Regions from separate parts of the Massilia violaceinigra genome, predicted to be linked through region 2. Evidence: predicted binding sites of a transcription regulator. Region 2 holds the regulator's gene; each other region holds the start of a gene.
The links. Region 2 encodes FNR, which switches genes on or off when oxygen is low (the NO sensors DNR and NnrR bind a similar motif). Its sites were predicted from a motif close to TTGATNNNNATCAA; they were not measured.

Region 1: a site for FNR is predicted at 3,253-3,266, ahead of CR152_RS09575 (glycine-rich domain-containing protein). Genes of this name have one in related genera too.
Region 3: a site for FNR is predicted at 4,185-4,198, ahead of cqsA (alpha-hydroxyketone-type quorum-sensing autoinducer synthase). Genes of this name have one in related genera too.

What each region holds. Positions count from the first base shown of each region.
Region 1 covers NZ_CP024608.1:2,128,870-2,135,202, reverse strand. The annotation lists gene CR152_RS09585 (glutamine--tRNA ligase/YqeY domain fusion protein) at 1-1,114, shown strand, start outside; gene CR152_RS09580 (sensor histidine kinase) at 1,311-3,158, shown strand; gene CR152_RS09575 (glycine-rich domain-containing protein) at 3,446-4,693, shown strand; gene CR152_RS09570 (hypothetical protein) at 4,922-5,188, opposite strand; gene CR152_RS09565 (hypothetical protein) at 5,375-5,647, opposite strand; gene CR152_RS09560 (hypothetical protein) at 5,769-5,972, opposite strand; gene CR152_RS09555 (SDR family oxidoreductase) at 5,995-6,333, opposite strand, start outside.
Region 2 covers NZ_CP024608.1:6,175,786-6,182,118, forward strand. The annotation lists gene CR152_RS26525 (hypothetical protein) at 221-967, shown strand; gene CR152_RS34730 (hypothetical protein) at 1,064-1,195, shown strand; gene rhlE1 (RNA helicase RhlE1) at 1,269-2,516, shown strand; gene CR152_RS33295 (cation transporting ATPase C-terminal domain-containing protein) at 2,650-2,919, shown strand; gene fnr (fumarate/nitrate reduction transcriptional regulator Fnr) at 3,047-3,814, shown strand; gene CR152_RS26540 (hypothetical protein) at 4,005-4,607, shown strand; gene CR152_RS26545 (hypothetical protein) at 4,654-4,887, opposite strand; gene CR152_RS26550 (FixH family protein) at 4,902-5,435, opposite strand; gene ccoG (cytochrome c oxidase accessory protein CcoG) at 5,455-6,333, opposite strand, start outside.
Region 3 covers NZ_CP024608.1:3,204,622-3,210,954, forward strand. The annotation lists gene CR152_RS14495 (ABC transporter permease) at 1-1,768, shown strand, start outside; gene CR152_RS14500 (response regulator) at 1,780-2,784, opposite strand; gene CR152_RS14505 (sensor histidine kinase) at 2,805-4,115, opposite strand; gene cqsA (alpha-hydroxyketone-type quorum-sensing autoinducer synthase) at 4,268-5,512, shown strand; gene CR152_RS14515 (group II truncated hemoglobin) at 5,545-5,934, shown strand; gene CR152_RS14520 (DNA recombination protein RmuC) at 5,939-6,333, shown strand, end outside.

The DNA.
Region 1 (6,333 bases), 4.0 Mb from region 2:
CCACGCGCACCATCACCGCACGGGCGACGCCTGGTGCATCTATCCGATGTACGACTTCACGCACCCGATTTCGGACGCGCTGGAAAACATCACCCATTCGGTCTGCACCCTCGAATTCCAGGACCACCGCCCGTTCTACGACTGGCTGCTGGCGACCCTGGCCGAAGGCGGCTTCTTCAAGCAGCCGGTGCCGCGCCAGTACGAATTCGCGCGCCTGAACCTGACCTACGTCGTCACCAGCAAGCGCAAGCTGCGCGACATGGTCGACGAAGGCATCGTGACGGGCTGGGACGATCCGCGCATGCCGACCATCGTCGGCCTGCGCCGGCGCGGCTACACGCCGGAAGCGATCCAGCTGTTCTGCGAGCGCATCGGCGTCTCGAAGGCCGACGGCTGGATCGACATGAGCACGCTGGAAGGCTGCCTGCGCGACGACCTCGACCCGAAAGCGCCGCGCGCCACCGCCGTGCTGCGTCCGCTGAAATTGATCATCGACAACTTCCCGGAAGGCGAGTCGGTCGAATGCAGCTCGCCGGTGCACCCGCACTTTCCGGAGCGCGGCCTGCGCACCTTCCCGATCACGCGCGAACTGTGGATCGAGCAGGATGACTTCATGGAGGTGCCGAGCAAGGGATACTTCCGGTACTTCCCGCCGATCGGCGACGCCCCCGGCAGCCGCGTGCGCTTGCGCCACGGCTACGTTACCGAGTGCACCGGCTACGACAAAGATGCTGCGGGCAACGTTACCGCCGTGCACGTTAAGTATTTCGAAGACAGCAAATCGGGTACCGAAGGTTCGAACACGTACAAGGTCAAAGGTAACATTCACTGGGTCAGCGCTGCCACCGCGCTGGAAGCGGAAGTGCGCCTGTACGACCGCCTGTTCACCGAGCCGCAGCCGGATGCGGGCGGACGCGACTGGAAGCCGTTCCTCAATCCGAACGCCCTGGAGGTGGTCACCGCCTACCTGGAGCCGGGCATGAGCGCGGCCGAAGCGGACCAGCGCTTCCAGTTCGAACGCCATGGCTACTTCGTCGCCGACCGCGTCGACTCCACGCCAGGGAAGCCGGTATTTAACAGAGTTACCACTTTGAAAGATAGCTGGGTCAAATAAACGTTGCCTAAACGCGACATTTTCGCCCCCCCGAATCCCGCCCCGGTGACTGCTGTGGCGGGATTCTTTCTATATTCAGACTTTTCCGATATCCATACCTAGCAGGGTCACTAGGTATTCTGACAACAAACTTCCGGTTAATGTAGATCAAACAATGCATCGCCATTTGCGGGTACCGAAAGGAATGCAACGCGCAATGCTTACTTTGAAGACAACTCTAAAAACATTCTCGACGGCACGTCCTGCCCTGTGGGTTGGCCTGCCCTTCTCGCTGGCGGTCGGCATGGTGCTTTACTTTGCGACCGCCAATTCTATTGAAGCGGACTCGCGCACCCGTTTCGCCGGCCTGGCGCAGAACGCCCGCAATACCATCAGCGCCCGCATCAAATCGTATACCGACGTGCTGCGCGGCACGGTCAGCGTATTCCAGATCAGCGAGCCGCTCACGCGCCGCCAGTTCCACGGCTACGTGCGCGGACTGGGACTGGCGAAAAACTTTCCCGCCATCGAGAACATCAATTTCGCCCAGCTGCTGCTCGACGCCGACCGCGAGGCCTATCTGCAGCGCATGCGCAGCGAACGCGCAGCCGATGGCACGGTGCTGGAAGACTTCACCATCACGCCGCCCGGCCGCCGCCCCTCCTACACCGTGGTCACCTTCGTCGAGCCGGAAGAACGCTGGGCCGCGACGCTGGGCTACGACATGTTCGCCAATCCGCTGATCATCGACACGCTGGCCAATCTGCGCGATACGGGCAAGCTGTTCACCTCCGGCTTGCCGATCGCCTTCATCTCGGGACCGAACCGCACCGGACTGGGCATGCGCCTGCCGGTGTACCGCCCGCTTGCGCCGACCGCCACGGTGGCGCAGCGGCGCGCTGCCTACATCGGCACGGTCGGCATTGCGTTCAGCGTGCAGAAACTGGTGCAGGGCGTGATCGACGACGTGCCGATCAGGAATGTGCGCATGATGCTGGTCGACAATGCCATTGGGCCCGACATGCGGCGCGGGCGCGTGCTGTTCGACACCGGCGGCGCCGGCGAGACCGTGCTGCCGTCTCTGCTGGCGCCGGCCCGCTTCAGCGCCACCTTGCCGATCGACTTCAACGGGCGCCAGTGGGATGCCACCTTCAGCGTGGCCGCCACCGAGCTGTACACGGGCTTCGAGGAATTCGCGCCGTGGCTGGCGATGATGGCCGGATCGATCAGCTCGATGCTCCTGTACGCGCTGTTCCATGCGCTGACCTCGTCGCGCCGGCGCGCGATCAAGATGGCCAAGGGCATGACGCGCGAACTGCGCGACAGCCAGGCCAAGCTGCAGCTGTCGCACCAGAACCTGCGCCGCCTGGCGGCCCATGCCGACCAGATCAAGGAAGGCGAGCGCAAGCGCATCGCGCGCGAAATCCATGATGACCTCGGGCAAAACCTGCTGGCGCTGCGCATCGAAGCGGACATGCTCAGTTCGCGCACGCGCGAGCGCCATCCGCGCCTGCATGCGCGCGCCCGCTCCACCCTGCAGCAAATCGACGCCACCATCAAGAGCGTGCGCCAGATCATCAACGACCTGCGTCCGAACGTGCTGGACCTGGGCTTGTCGGCGGCGGTGGAGTGGCAGATCGCCGAATTCAAGCGCCGTACCGGCATCGCCTGCGAGCTGATCGATGAACCGAAGGAAGTGGCGCTCAGCGACCACGCCGCCACGGCCTTCTTCCGCATCCTGCAGGAATCGCTGAGCAATATCGTGCGCCATGCGCAAGCGACCAGGGTCCGGGTTGAACTCAAGCTCAACGGCAATCGCCTGTCGATGACGGTGACCGACAACGGCATCGGCCTGCAGGCTGGCGAACGGGCCAAGGTCGGCTCGTTCGGCCTGGTCGGCATCGAAGAGCGGATCAGCATCCTCGGCGGTTCGTTCTCCATTTCCAGCAACGGCGGCGACGGCACCACGGTGTGCGTGAGCGTGCCCTTGCACAACGAACCTTCGCGCGGCGGCCCGTCCGGGGCAGTGGCCGGCAAAAGTGAATCGCATGCCGCGTTTGTCTGATGACGACGGGCATTGTCCTAAACAGAATCCTCCTGAATGACCTGCGGCACAGTCAGTGCATCCGCGATGCACTAGGAATTGCCCGAAATGATCATTGAGCTAAGTCAACAAGCTGAGTTTGGACCGGCGCAACATCCTCAAACAGTAACGGAAATCAATGTAATCGGGCAATTGATTTACCTGAAGAAATGAAAGAGTCAGTCGTTTTGCAGCAGCCGTAGTATCCGCAGATTCAAACAGGGATGTAGTCACATAAACCAATCACACTCTAAAAAAGAGGCTTAATCATGATGAACAACGACGCAATCAACGCAATTTCGGAACTCGATCTGGATCCAATCAAATTCAAGCTTACCCATGCCGATTCCGGCGAAGGCTGGTCGCAGGAAAAAGCCGATGCGGTGGAAGTGGAGTATCGGCGCTTTCTGTATCTGATGAAGATGTTCCCGGAACACGAAACCGCACCGATGATTGAAGTCGACATCTTCTGGCACTACCATATTCTGGACACCATGAAGTACGCGAAGGATTGCGAGCACGCGTTCGGCTACTTCCTGCACCACTATCCGTATGTGGGCATGAGCGGCGAAGCGGAAGATACGCAGTACCTGCAGGATTGCGGCAATAAAATGCGTGACCTGTATGAAAGCACGTTCGACGAGCCTTACGGCCAGCGCGCCGCGGCCTGGTGCACCCGCACCGCTGAAGCCGCCGCGCCGGTGGAAGCCGCCCCGCAGTCGGCATGGTGCACGCGCACCACCGAAGCCGCCGCGCCAATGGAAGCAGCCGCTGCGCAGTCGGCATGGTGCACGCGCGCCATTACTGAAGAAGTGAAGTCGGCGTGGTGCACACGGGTGTCGGAGGACCATGCCAAATCCGCCTGGTGTACACGCACGGTGTCGGCTGACACCAAGGCCGCATGGTGCACGAGGACCAGCGCCGACAGCGCCAAATCGGCATGGTGCACACGCACGGTGTCGGCTGAAACCAAGGCCGCATGGTGTACGAGGACCAGTGCCGACAGCGCCAAGTCGGCATGGTGCACACGCACGGTCTCCACCGACGCCAAGTCGGCATGGAGCACGAGGACCAATGCGGAAGCGGCCAAGTCGGCATGGTGCACACGCACGGTGTCCACCGACACCAAGGCGGCATGGTGCACGAGGACCAATACGGAAGCGGCCAAGTCGGCATGGTGCACGAGGACCAATACGGAAGCAGCCAAGTCGGCATGGTGCACACGCACGGTATCCACCGACGCCAAGTCGGCATGGTGCACGAGGACCAATACGGATGCGGCCAAGTCGGCATGGTGCACGAGGACCAATACGGAAGCAGCCAAGTCGGCATGGTGCACGCGGACCAGCGCAACGTCAGTCAGCGCGGCATGGTGTACGAAGGTGACGTCCGCCACGCCCCAGGCGGCATGGTGCACAAAAATCAGTGAACCGGATGACAGCGATACACTGGTGGTGAGCGCAGCCACACGCGAACTGCTGCAAGCGATCGCCCAGGGCGCACGGCAGTCAGTCTGAGCGTTTCACCGCGACGCATGACCAGCAGTGGGCAATCATCCGCGCGCCGGCGGGACCGCAGTCCCCGCCCCGCGGCAACGGATACGATCGCAACAGCATGTGCCGCAGTACCGCAAGGAGCAGCATCGCACCGGCAATCCGTGCCGGGAAGGCTGCTCAAGCCCCGCTGAACGGGGCGCCGGATATCCAATCAAGGGGCACACGGTGCCCCTTTTCTTTTGGGCCGCCTCAGGCGTTGATCGTGATGCTCACCGCCGGCACGCCCATCATCGCGCGCAATTCGCGGATGCTGAAATCGCTGATCTCATGCATGCGCAGCAGGATCGTCGCGCCAATCGGCAAGGTGCGATGGCGGATTTTGCTGATCACGGGCGGCGCCACTTCAAGCGCGCGCGACAGGGCTGCGTCGTTTTTGAGCTGCAAGCGTTCAATGATGGCATCGAGCACTTTGTTCGGATCGTAGGTAGGATCTTCCGGAAATCTGCGATTGGTCATGTTCTTCTATCTTTCCAAATTCGCACCGTGGCATATTCGCCAGTGCGCTGTCTTTACAGTCAATTAAGTATGCGGTGATGCCAAAAACAGACCGAATATGCGGCTGCCATAGCATAGGCGTGCATCATACACCTAAGTGTTGACATTCGCTCAACCAGTAGAACTCAGGCTCAATTAAATTTGTGCTTAAGGCAATATTTGGTGAGAATTGACGCGGCGCGCGGCGCGCCGGACAGGGGCAAACAGCCAGTCCAGCGCTACCTGGGTGGCCAAATGGCTGTAATTGGTGGGAATCAGATAGAATTGAACGAGCAAGCGCTCACTATCGGTGGGGGCGAGGCGCCAGCCCAGCTGGCGGCGGATCTCTTCGGGGGGCGGCGGCGGACGGCGCGCGCCTTCCCGCCTTGCCATGTAGGCGCGCACCTGTTCTTTGGTTGGCTGGATGATCCGATGTGGCATGGCGGTTGGCGCAAGTCAGCAATTGAGACGACACTGCACACGATACGGCCACGGAGACGCCAGAACTTGACGCCGGTCAAACGAGCGCAAGTCTGCGCCCATTGACAATCCGGTTTCTGCCTTATTTCTTCTGGCTTGCCAGATACAGGGTTTTGGCGTCCTGATGCGCACGGTCGACCGTGCGCATGGCTTCCTTCTCGTCATGCTCGACGAAAAAATCGGCGTCCTGCGCCTTCACGACCAGCTTGATCGCGGCGGCATCGCTCAGATTATACTTCTCCGTGATCAGGGTGGTTACTTCGTCAAGATATTCTTCGTAGGTCATCGTGCTTCCTTAGTGGGGACCGTCATTTTACCAGCGCCATCGCCGCCACCGCCGGCGCAACGTGCGGATAACGCAGGCGCACGCCCAGTTCGCGCTTGATGCGCGCGTTGCTCATGCGCCGCGACTCGGACATGAACGACAGCAACATAGGCGATACTTCAGCAACTAGTTGCGATCGCGCAACGCGAGGCGGCCGCGCCATCCCGAAGGCATCGGCCACGGTATCGAAATAATCGGCCATTTTCATCTGCGTATCGTCGACCGCGTGATAGATGCGGCCGGGCAATGTCCTGTACAAAGCCAGCGCCACGATGCGCGCCAAGTCGTCGGCGTGGATATGATTGGTAAACACATCCTCGGA
Region 2 (6,333 bases):
GGTGGGGCGTGTTGCGGACGATCTGCAGCCGGCCGCCACAGAATTTATCATGGATCGGGCCCGGAAACCACCATCCCGGCACGCAACGGCGCCCGTCAATACAGGCGAAACGCCATTCCCAGGCGATCCGCGCCGGGCCGGCCGGGCGACAAAAAACGACAATTGCTTACCTTTCGGGACTGGCTTGGCAGCCCCGACTGGAGTAGCATGGCGGGCCACGATGCCAGAGCATGTCGCCGGCGGCCTGAGCCGGTACAATGCCGCCATCCCCCAGTCATTCGTCAAAGGTCATTGCATGTACATCAAGAATACCGTCCTGGCGGCCGCCGCCCTGTTGCTGGCCGCCAGCGCGCAAGCCCAGATCGCCGTTACCGCAGAAGTCGGCACCACGGGCGTCGGCGCCCATCTGATTTTCCCAATGGAAAAAACGCTGAATGCCCGTTTCGGCGCCAGCTATTTCCAGTACAAGTACAACGATACCGCCAGCACCGTCCACTACACGATGAAGGCCAAGCTGCAAAACATCGACGTGCTGTTCGACTGGCACCTGATCGATAACAGCCCGTTCCGCCTGACCGGCGGCGTGGTGTACAACGGCAACAAGGTCAGCATGGTGGCGCGCCAGGATTCCAACGGCAACTACAACATCAACGGCAAGACTTACGCGGCGAGCCAGGTCGGCATCCTCAACGGCGGCATCGAGTACAACAAGGGCGCGCCCTACCTCGGCGTGGGCTGGGGCAATGCCTTGAGCACCGACAAGAAGTGGCAATTCAGCGCCGATGTGGGCGCTCTGTGGCAGGGCCATCCGAACGGCCGTCTGGTGCAGTCGGGCTGCACGGCCACCAGCGCCGCCTGCACCCAGCTGGCGCGCGACGTGGCGGTCGAGCGCGTGAAGATGGAAGCCGACGTCCAGGCCTACAAGGTGTATCCGGTGCTGCGCGCCGGCGTGAGCTACCGCTTCTGACAGCGCGTCGCGATAGCGCGTCGCGATAGCGCGTTGCAATAGCGCGCCGTCCGGGCGTGGTTTTGGGTAGCATTGGCTTTTTAACAGGGGTGCGCCATGAAACCACGCTTTCACCCGCTCGCGGCCCTTGCCGCCTGCTGCATGCTCGTGCTCTCCGTGGCCGCCTGCGGCGACAAGCACGAGCCGACCAAGCCGACCGTCTCGGCAGCTGTGAGCGCCACGCGCTAGGGGTTTTGCGCCCCGGCCGGCGCCGGACAGAGTAAACTACGCCCTTGTTCTTTTGCTGCAAGGTCGCTTCCCCATGTCTTTTGATTCCCTCGGTCTGATCGATCCCCTCGTGCGCACACTGGACGCGCTCGGCTACAGCACCCCCACCCCGGTGCAGGCGCAAGCCATTCCGGCCGTGCTGGCCGGACGCGACATGATGGCGGCCGCCCAGACCGGCACCGGCAAGACCGCCGGCTTCGCCCTGCCCCTGCTGCAGCGCCTGACCCTGCAGGGCCAGGTCGGCGCCAACGCGGTGCGCGTGCTGGTGCTGGTGCCCACCCGCGAGCTGGCCGAACAGGTGCACGAAAGTTTCCGTGCCTACGGGGCCGGCTTGCCGCTGCGGACCCACGTCGCCTACGGCGGCGTCAGCATCAATCCGCAGATGATGAAGCTGCGCAAGGGCCTCGATGTGCTGGTGGCCACGCCCGGCCGCCTGCTCGACCTGTACCGCCAGAACGCGGTCAAGTTCGACCAGCTCGAAACGCTGGTGCTCGATGAAGCGGACCGCATGCTGGACCTGGGCTTTTCGCGCGAGCTCGACGCCGTGTTCGCCGCGCTCCCGAAAAAACGCCAGACCCTGCTGTTTTCGGCCACCTTTTCGGACGAGATCCGCGCGCTGGCCGGCAAGCTGCTGATCGACCCGCTGAGCATCGAGGTCAGTCCGCGCAACAGCACCGTCAAGCGCATCCGCCAGTGGGTGGTGCCGGTCGACAAGAAGCGCAAGCCGGAACTGTTCCTGTATCTGCTGAAAAAGCACCGCTGGGGCCAGGTGCTGGTGTTCGTCAAGACGCGCAAGGGCGTGGACCAGCTGGTCGAGACCCTGCAGGCGCAGGGCATCGCGGCCGATTCGATCCATGGCGACAAGCCGCAGCCGGCCAGATTGCGCGCGCTCGACCGTTTCAAGGCGGGCGAAGCGAAGATCCTGGTGGCCACCGACGTGGCCGCGCGCGGACTGGACATCGACGACTTGCCGCAGGTGGTCAATTTCGACCTGCCGATCGTGGCCGAGGATTATATTCACCGCACCGGCCGCACCGGCCGCGCGGGCGCCTCGGGCGAGGCGGTGTCGCTGGTGTGCGCGGACGAAGTGCAGTTGCTTGCCGCCATCGAAATCCTCACCAAACAGACCCTGGAGCGGATCGAGGAGCCTGGTTTCTCGCCCGAACACCGGGTGCCGGTGACCAACACCGCCGGCGAGGTGCTGAAAAAGCCCAAGAAGCCGAAGAAAGCCAAGATCACGGGCGAGGTCTCGACCGTCGACGTGCGTTTCCGCCCGCGCTAAGTAGCCGATCCCGGCACGCTCGTGCCACATCAAGCCTTGCTGGTAAGTCATTGATATCTTGAACGATCCGCCTCGCCGCGGACGGCCCCAACGCGCTGCCGGCCGCCTGCCGCCCTGGCCTTCTCCAACGGGCATGGAACGCCGCGCGCCAACCCATGTTCCTGCTGCCGCCTCGCCGCCCCGACGCGCCCCTCATCGGCGGCGCCGGCCCAACCGGGTGCGGTGGATGATCGCCGCGAACGCCCTCGCCGCGCTGCTGGTCGTGATCTGCGTGCCCGGGCTGGCGGCCGTGTTTCATTTCACGCCATTAAGTGCCGCACAACTGGTATCGGCGGGCGCTATTGGTCTTTCCCTTGTTCTTTGGTCGGCGCTGTTGGGACTTGCACAACGCCTGCGCAGATAATGCAACGCCACCATGGCCATTCGGGCATCTGTACTGGGGAAAATGCCGCAGCTGCGCCGCTATTAGCCTGCCTGCCATGGTTCCACTGGGGTATCATACGGCTCAAGCCACAAACCGTCAGACCCCTATGCCCCAGCCTCTTCCATTCGTTCCCGCAGCCATTTTGAACGTCGCCGCGCTCAAGGCCAGCTGCGCGGGATGCAGCATGCACCAGCTGTGCCTGCCGATGGGACTCGAAAACGACGATATCACCCGACTCGACAACATCATCGGCAAGCGTCGCCGCGTCTTGCGCGACGAGCGCCTGTACCAGATGGACGAGCCGTTCCGCAACCTGTACGCCATCCGCTTCGGCCACTTCAAGACCTACCAGGTCAATGCGGGCGGCGAGCAGCAGATCACGGGTTTCCAGATGGCCGGCGAACTGCTGGGCATGGACGCCATCAGCGGCGACCGCCACCATTGCGACGCGGTCGCGCTCGAAGACAGCGAAGTGTGCGAGATTCCATTCGAACGCCTGGAAGAACTGTTCGGCGAGGTGCCCACCCTGCTGCGCCATTTCCACCGCATCATGAGCCAGGAAATCACGCGCGAGCAAAATGTGATGCTGTTGCTGGGAAATATGCGGGCCGAGCAGCGCTTTGCGGTGTTCCTGGTCAACCTGTCGGCACGCTACGCGGCGCGCGGCTACTCGGCCACCAGTTTCCAGCTGCGCATGTCGCGCGAAGATATCGGCAACTACCTCGGCCTGACCATCGAAAGCATCAGCCGCCTGCTGTCGCGCTTCAAGAAACAGGGCTGGATCGGCGTCGACAAGCGCGAAATGACCCTGCTCGACCCGGCCATGCTCAAGGCGCTGGCCGCCGGCACCGAGCAGTGCAGCCCGATGGCGTAAGTCGCAACAAGCCTGCGGGAATCAGTTTTCCAACAGGCGATAATAATGTTCACAGGTAATTATCAGGACATAATTACGGGCTTTCCTCTTCCCCGCGCGCCACATCCTGCTACCTGCCTTATCCTTCCGGCCTGTACGCCGCCGCGCACGCGTGAGGCAGCGCAAAGGCGGGGCATGGGCGCTCGCCACAATGCGCGATGCCCGCCCTCACGACCTCGGATACCGCTCGCTGTTCGCCCACCCGGAACGGGTGCGCGAACTGGTCACGGATTTCACTTCCTTCAAGCTGCTCGATGAAGTCGCCCTGTCGGCCTTCGAGCGGGTGCTGGCGCTGCTGTTCCGGCTTGAACTTTCACTCTTGCCCGAGGTCTCAACAGACGTCTTGCCGGCGCTGACGACGTGGTTCAAGGAATCACCCCAGGCCAGCCTGCGGCGCTCGATTCAGGTATGGGTAAACGGTTTGCTGGCACGCGGAACCGGCAATTCGGAATTGTTTATGGTTGATAGCGCGGAGGAGGATGCCGACATGGGAGGCAAACTTGCAACGTGCGCCGAGCAGATCGAGGAGATCGGCTTTCAAAACGGGTGTGCGGAAGGTAAGGCGGAAGGACAAGTCATTGCCCTACGCGGGGCGCTGGGCAGCCTGTTGCGCAAGCGGTTCGGCGAATTGCCGGGGCCGGCAACGCAACGCATCGGTCAGGCCACTCAGGCAGAGCTTGAACAGTGGTTCGAGCGCAGCCTCAACGCGCCCAGCCTGCAGGCGGTGTTTGACGATGGCGCGGCATCCACTTGACCCGAACTCTCTCGCGCTCCTTGGCACGGCGCACAAAATATCCAGGCTAAAACGGCGGATGCGGATCGTCCGGCACCACGACCAGATAGTAGGTCAGCATGCTGGCCAGCGCGCAAAAAGTCCAGAAGAAGAAAAAGCCGATGGTGTACGCCGCCATCGGCGAGAGCGTGATGTCGCCCACATGCAGCGCCTCGCGCGGATCGAACAGCGCAAAAAAGCAGCCTTCGGCCAGCATCGCCGCCAGGAAGGCGGGCCACAACACTTTCATCGCAAGTCGCATCTGCACTCCCCCGGTCAGTGAGCAAGGTCCGCAGCGTCGGCCTTGATCGCCAGCGCCTGCTCGCGCGGCCAGTGCCAGGCCGCAGCCAGACGCCAGTCACGCTTACCGCCTTCAACCACCACCTGCCAGCGCGCCCGTTCCAGCAGCGGCAACGCCACCGAAAAACGCCCAGCCGCATCCGGAATCACGTCCAGCTTGCGGTCCTTCTGCGGCTGGGTGGCGTGCGCCAGGTGGATGCTGAACGGCGCGCTCAAGGCCTGTCCGCCGCTGGTCAGGGTACCGGCCAGCCTTTCCGTGGCCGGATCATAGCGCGCGTCGAACCCCAGGCGCATGGCGCTGGCCACGCGGTCGCGCCGCAAGTCCTGGTTGATCGCCTTGCCCTTCGTGTAGTAGTCGTCGACCACCATCGCATCCTGGCCGCGGTAGGCGACGAAACCAAGGTTCACGCCGGCCACCACCACGATGGCGGGGCCGAGCATCAGGAGCCATGGCCAGCGGTGCTTGTACCACGGGCCGATGGAGGGAATCAGAGGTGAGGCGGTTTGCATGCGGGTCTCCTTGTTTGCTTTATTTTGGCACGATGAACACGGCTTTTTCACGCACGCTGAGCGACGGGTCGTCCACCGCCGTCAGTTCGAACTCGATGTGGTTCGATCCGGGCGCCGCCGCGCCGCGCGCCGCCGCGCTGCGTTCGACCTGCACCCGCACCGGCACCGCGCGCGTGCTGGCGCCATCGAGCACGGCCTGGTCGGTCGTGGCCAGGCGCACCGAATCGATGCCCGACACCTTGATGCGGAAGGTATGCCCGGTTTCGGCGGTATTCATGATCTGCAGGCGGTACACGTTTTCGATCATGCCGTCGCCCACTTCGCGCCCCATCGAGCCGCGGTCACGGATCACATCGAGCTTGAGCGGCGTGCGCAGCGCCAGCGCGGTGCCGAAACCGGCCACGATCAGCACCAGCAGCGCGGTGTAGATCAGCACCCGGGTGCGCAAGATGCGCTGGCCGATGCGCCTGGCCGACCACTTGTTGTCCATTGCGTTGTCGGTCGAGTAGCGAATCAGCCCGCGCGACAGGTCGATCTTGTCCATCACGCCGTTGCAGGCGTCCACGCATGCGGCGCAGCCGATGCATTCGTACTGCAAGCCCTTGCGGATGTCGATCCCGGTCGGGCACACCTGCACGCACATATTGCAGTCGATGCAATCGCCCTTCTTTTTCGCGTCCTGCGGCGTGGCCTTGGGATTGAGCGCGCCGCGCGGTTCGCCCCGTTCCTGGTCGTAGGTGACGATCAGGGTGTCCTTGTCGAACATGGCGCTCTGGAAGCGCGCGTACGGACACATATATTTGCACACCTGCTCGCGCAGCCAGCCGGCGTTGCCGTAGGTGGCGAACGCGTAGAAGCCGATCCAGAACCATTCCCACGGTCCCAGCGCAAAGGCGCC
Region 3 (6,333 bases), 3.0 Mb from region 2:
CGGCCGCCCCGAAATGCGCGCCACGCTCGACCGCGCCGACCGCTTCCTGTCGCTGGTCGGCCTGCTCTCGGCCATGCTGGCGGCGGTCGCCGTGGCCATGGCCGCGCGCCGCTTCATGCTGCGCCACCTGGACGCCTGCGCCATGCTGCGCTGCCTCGGCCTGACGCAAAACCAGGTCACCATGCTGTACCTGATCGAATTCGCCCTGGTCGGCCTGGTCGGCAGCGCGCTCGGGGTGCTGGTCGGCTTCGGCGGCCACTACGTGCTGATGCAGCTGATCGGGTCCATGCTCAGCACCGACCTGCCGCCGGTCTCCTTCCTGCCCGCCCTGCAGGGCATCGCCACCGGCATGCTGCTGCTGGTCGGCTTCGCGCTGCCGCCGGTTCTGCAATTGCGCAATGTGCCGCACAACCGCGTGATCCGGCGCGAACAGGCCGCGCCCAAGCCGATGGCGCTGGCCACGTACGGCCTGGGCCTGATCGTGTTCGTCGGCCTGATGCTGTGGCAGGCGGGCGACGTCACCCTGGCGCTGTCCACGGCGGCGGGCTTTCTGGGCGGCTTTGCCGTCTTCGCGCTGGTGGCGTGGGGCGGCCTGGCGTTTCTGAAGACGCTGCGCGGCGCGATCGACAGCCAGAGCTGGCGCTTCGCCGTCACCTCGCTGCAGCGCCGCCCGGGCGCCACCATCGTGCAGGTGGTCTCGCTCGCGCTCGGCCTGATGGCCTTGCTGCTGCTGACCGTGGTGCGCGGCGACCTGATGACGGCCTGGCGCAGCGCCACGCCGCCGGACGCGCCGAACCGCTTCATCATCAACATCCTGCCCGACCAGAAAAACGACGTGGCCCAGCGCATCGCCGCCGCCAAGGTCAGCGAAGCGCAGCTGTTCCCGATGATCCGCGGGCGCCTGACCGCCGTCAACGACAAGCCGATCACCGCCGCCAGCTACGACAACGACAATGCGCGCCGCCTGGCCGAGCGCGAATTCAACCTCTCGACCACGATCGACATGCCGGCCTCGAACCAGATCGTGGCCGGCCAGTGGTACAAGGATGCGCCGGGCGTGGCCGAAGCCTCGGTCGAGCAGGGCATCGCCAAGACGCTGGGCCTGAAACTGGGCGACAGCATGCGCTTCGACGTCGGCGGCACCGTGGTCGACGCCAAGGTGACCAGCCTGCGCAAGCTGGAATGGGGCTCGATGCGGGCGAATTTTTTCGTCATCATCAACCCGGCCGCGATGGAGAAAACCTCGCAAACCTTCATGACGGCCTTCCACCTGCCGCCGGCGCAAAGCGGATTCACCAACGCCCTGACGCGCGATTACCCGAACCTGACGGTGATCGACGTGAGCGGCATCATCCGCCAGTTGCAGGAAGTGCTGGACCAGGTGGTGACCGCGGTCGAATTCCTGTTCATGTTCACCCTGGCCTCCGGGGTGCTGGTGCTGTACGCGGCCCTGATGGGTTCGCAGGACGAGCGCACCCGCGAGTCCGGCCTGCTGCGCGCGCTGGGCGCCACCCGCAAGCAGCTCTCGCGCGCGCAGTGGATCGAGTTCTCGCTGGTGGGCGGACTGGCCGGTCTGCTGGCCGCGTCGGGCGCGGCCGCGCTGGGCTGGGCGCTGGCCACCTATCAGTTCAAGTTCCCTTGGACCTTCAGTCCGATGGTGTGGCTGGCCGGTCTGGTGGTGGGCGCACTGTGCGCCATCATCGGCGGCTGGCTCGGGCTGCGCAATGTGCTGCGCCAGCCGCCCTTGCAGACCTTGCGCGGCACCTAGACACGCTCGCCTCAAGGCGCCGCCGTCTCGTGCTCGCGCTCGCGCAGGAAGGCCTCGAACGGGTGGGCTGGCTGTTCCAGCTCGCCCGGCGCCAGCGGGAACAGTGCCCAGTAATAGGTGGTCTGCGCCCCGCGGCAGCGCTGCGCGGGCGCGGTCCAGCGGTGCCAGTTCTTGGCGAAATCGCGCGCATACATGCCGTCGCCCTCGCGAAAATACGGCACGATGCAGCGCTCGCGCACCGCCTGCAGGAATGACGGCGGCGCGTCGTTGTCGCAACCGACCTCGTAGTGCGCGTCCATCCCGGCCTCGGTTTCGACCACCATCAGCTGGGCGCGTCCGCGCGCATCGTACAGCAGGATGCCGGCCGGATTCGGATACAGATAGTGTTCCACGATCCCGTGCTGGTCCGCCACCATGCGCACCACCGCGGAAAACGCCGGGTCGCTCAGGAAGCTGTGGTTGTGCAGCTCCAGCAGGTCGCGCAGCGGGTCGGAACGGGCCGCGAAATACGCCTGCTGCAGCGACACGATTTCGGCTTCGAGCTTGTCGAGCGCACCGTCATCGCTCTTTTTGATGTAACGGTCGATCAGGCCGCGGTTGAAGGCGTCGACCGCCACCTTTTCGTCGGCCACGCCGGTAAACAGGATCTTCTTGCAGGGCAGGTGGCGCAGCGCCTCGCACAGCTCCAGCCCATCCATCTGCGGCATCGAATAATCGACCACCACCACCGACGGCGTCATGAAGCGCTCCGGCTCGAAGCTGATGCGGTGGATCTGCTCGATGTCGAAGGCCACGTTGCAGCCCTCCATCGGCCCGGGATAGGTATCGTAGCTGGCCGCCAGCCGGCCCGGCTGGGGCTCGCCGTGGGCGCCGATCCAGGCCAGCGCGCTGCTGGTGTCGGCAAAACATTTGCTGGCCAGCGCCGGATCGAGCTGGAAGGCGACGCTTTTCAGGAAACTGTCGCTGTCGTCGATCAGGACGGTCAGGCTGGGATGGCTATAAATCGGCAAGGGCATGCTGAGCCTTTCAGATGGGGTCAATGCGGAGGCGGCGGCGCGGGCACGCGCGGGAATTCGAGCACGAACATGGTGTAGCCAAGCTCGCGCGAGACGCAACGGATGCTGGCCTGCCAGGCATCGATGATGTCCTTGCACAGGGCCAGGCCGATGCCGGCGCCGGAACTGGGTGGATACGAATAGAAGCGCTGGAAGATCATGGGCAGGTTGCGCGCCGCGATGCCGCAGCCGGTATCGATCACCAGCAGGCGCGGCGTGTCGGGACGGCCGTCGACGACGATGCGGATGCGTCCCTTGCCGGCCCGGTGCAGTGCCTTGAGCGCGTTGCGCAGCAGGTTGAGCAAAATGACGACCGACAGCTCGTGCTTGCCGGCGAAGCGAAAGTCGGTGCGGATGTCGACGCTGACCGCATCGCGCTGCGACTGCGCCGCGAACGGATAGCGCCGGATCACCGACTCGACCACCTCGCGCATCGACACTTCCTCGGTCGCTTCGAGCTGCTGCTCGACCGCGCTGGCCGACAGCAGGAACAGGTCGATCATGTGGTTCATGTGGCGCACCTCGTACTGGATGCGCGCCATCGCGTCTGCCATCGCCTGCCAGTCCGCCTCGCTGGCCTGGGCCGGCGGCGTGATGCGGCGGTGGATGCCGCGCACATTGGCCTCGACGCTGATCAGGGGCGTGCGCAGTTCGTGCGACACGCTGGCCAGGCCGTGCGCCATGCCGGCCAGCTTCTCGCGCGCCAGCGCCCCGCGCCCGGCCTTGGCCACCGATACCGCGACGATGGTGAAGGCGTAGATCGGCAGCTGTTCCAGCACCGTGGGGCTGAGCATGAACGCCGGCTCGCCGACCAGCGCGAACAGGGCGCAGGCCAGCACGCTGCCGGTGGCGCAGGCGCTCAGTGCCAGGCGCGTGCGAAAGTGGAACAGCACCGTCAGCGCGATGAGCAGCGACTGGCTCCACACGGCCGAACCGTGATTCATCAGGTACATGAACGCGAACTGAAACGGCAGCACATAGGTCACCGCGATGAACAGATAGGCATTCACGAAGCGCCCGCGCAGCAGGCGTCCGGGGGCCAGCGCGGGCAGGCACAGGGCCGCGCCGATCAGGCGCAGCGTGAGGCTCTCGAACTCCTGCGGGAACCAGTAAGTCCAGATCGAATAATAGGCCGGCATGCCCAGGAAGCCGATCCACGCCAGCACGATGAAGCGTCCGGCCGCATGGGCGTGGTGACGCTCGTTGTGGACCAGCCATCGCAGCAGCCAATGGAGGATCAATTCGCGCAGACGGTCGGTGAAAAACGGGGCGGGGGCGCTGGCAAACATCATGGAAAGGTTTCCGGAGTCGCAGTGGTGGGCTGGAAATGACAATCTTGACCTATGTTGATATTTTGCAATTTGATCTATGTCAAGCTCCATCGATGTTGCAGGAATGTCAAGGAAGGGCGGCAGAGAATGGATAATTTTTCCAAGGAGAATTCATGTCTATTGCTGCCGATCAAATTTCGTCTGCCGTGCGCGCCGAACTGGCCATGCCCTCCTTCGTCACCGGCCGCATGGATGAGCATTACGTGACCCGGGTCGCGCAGTTGCTGGGCGGCGAACATCTGCATGTCTGGACGCCGCCCCAGCCCGGCGCGATCATGTTGGCGAGCAACGATTACCTGTGCATTTCCGGCGAAGCGGCGTTGCTGGAGGCGCAGGCGCGCTGCCTCGTCAGGAACCAGGCGGGCATGCTGATGTCGTCGGTATTCCTGCAGCAGGGCAGCGCCCAGCACCGGCTGGAAGCGAAGCTAGCCGCGTTCATGGGCGCCGAAGACGGGGTGCTGACCCAGTCCGGCTGGGCCGCCAACGTCGGCCTGCTGCAGACCATCGCCGGGCCGGGCGTGCCGGTCTATCTCGACATGATGGCGCACGCCTCGCTGTGGGAAGGCGTGCAGTCGGCGCAGGCCACGGCGCTGCCGTTCCTGCATAACGACGCGGCGCACCTGGAGCGCCAGGTACGCAAGCACGGTCCCGGCGTGATCGTCGTCGATGCGCTCTACAGCACCAACGGCAGCGTGGCACCGTTAGCCCAGGTCGCGCGCATCGCCGCCGACAGCGGCAGCATCCTGGTGGTCGACGAATCGCATTCGCTCGGCACCCACGGCCCGCGCGGTGCCGGGCTGGTGGCGGCGCTGGGACTGAGCGGGCAGGTGCACTTTCGCACCGCCTCGCTGGCCAAGAGCTTTGCCGGGCGCGCCGGCTTCATTACCTGTTCCAGCCATTTCAAGGGTTACTTCCTGTCGGCCTCGCGCCCGGCGATTTTCAGCTCCTGCCTGCTGGAGCACGAACTGGCGTGGTTCGACGCGGCGCTCGACTTCATCGCCGGCGCCGATGGCCGCCGCGCCGCGCTGGCGCGCACCACGCGCACGGTGAGGGAAGGCCTGCGCGCCCTCGGCTACAACGTAGACGACGGCAGCGAACAGATCGTCGCGCTCGAAGCCGGTCCCGAACCGCGCACGCTGGCGCTGCGCAAGGCGCTCGAGCGGCGCGGCATCCACGGCGCCGTATTCTGCGCGCCGGCCACCGCCAAGAACCGCTCGCTGGTGCGCCTCACGCTCAACAGCGGTTTGACGAACGCGCAGTGCGCGCGCCTGCTCGACGCCTGCGCCGACATGCGTCTTGAAGTCGGCATGGACAGCTGGCCATCCACGCGGCGCCTGCGCCGCCTCACACTGGTCTGACAGCGGCGCGCCCGCTGCGCTATCATGGCGGCATGAGTGAACCACAAACCCTGTATGACGTCATCGGTGGCGAAGCGCGCGTGCGTGAAATGGTCGACCGCTTCTACGACCTGATGGAACTGGAGCCCGAGTTTGCAGGCATCCGCGCGCTGCATCCGCCGTCCATGGAAGGCTCGCGCGAAAAGCTGTTCATGTTCCTGAGCGGCTGGATGGGCGGGCCCGACCTGTTCGTCGAACAGTACGGCCATCCGCGCCTGCGCGCGCGCCACCTGCCGTTTGCCATCGGCAGCAGCGAGCGCGATCAGTGGCTGCGCGCCATGGCGTGGGCGATGGAAGATATCGGCATCGACGAAGCGCTGCGCCTGCGCCTGATGGAGTCGTTCTACCAGACCGCCGACTGGATGCGCAACCAGCCCGGTTGATGCCATGACCCAGACCGAATTCCTGATCCTCGCCGCGCTGGCGGTTGTCATCATCATTTTGCAGGCGGTTCTGCTGTTGCGCGCGCGCGGCGCTGGCGGCGGCAGTGGGGCCGAGCTGGAACGGCTGGAGCGCGAACTGCGCCTCGAACTGCAGGCCGGCGCCCAGGGCACGCGCCAGGACATCGGCGCCAGCCTCGCGCAATATCACGGCGCCACCGTGCAGCAGCTCGACAGCATGCGCCAGCAGATCCACCTGGCCAGCGTCAGCGGGCGCGAAGAGCAGTCGGCCACGCTCAAGCGCTTTGCCGACACCATGCACCAGACCCTGTCGGCGCTGACCGAATCGAACGCCCGGCGCATGCTGGAAGTGCGCGCGACGCTGGAAGCGAAGATCCGCGA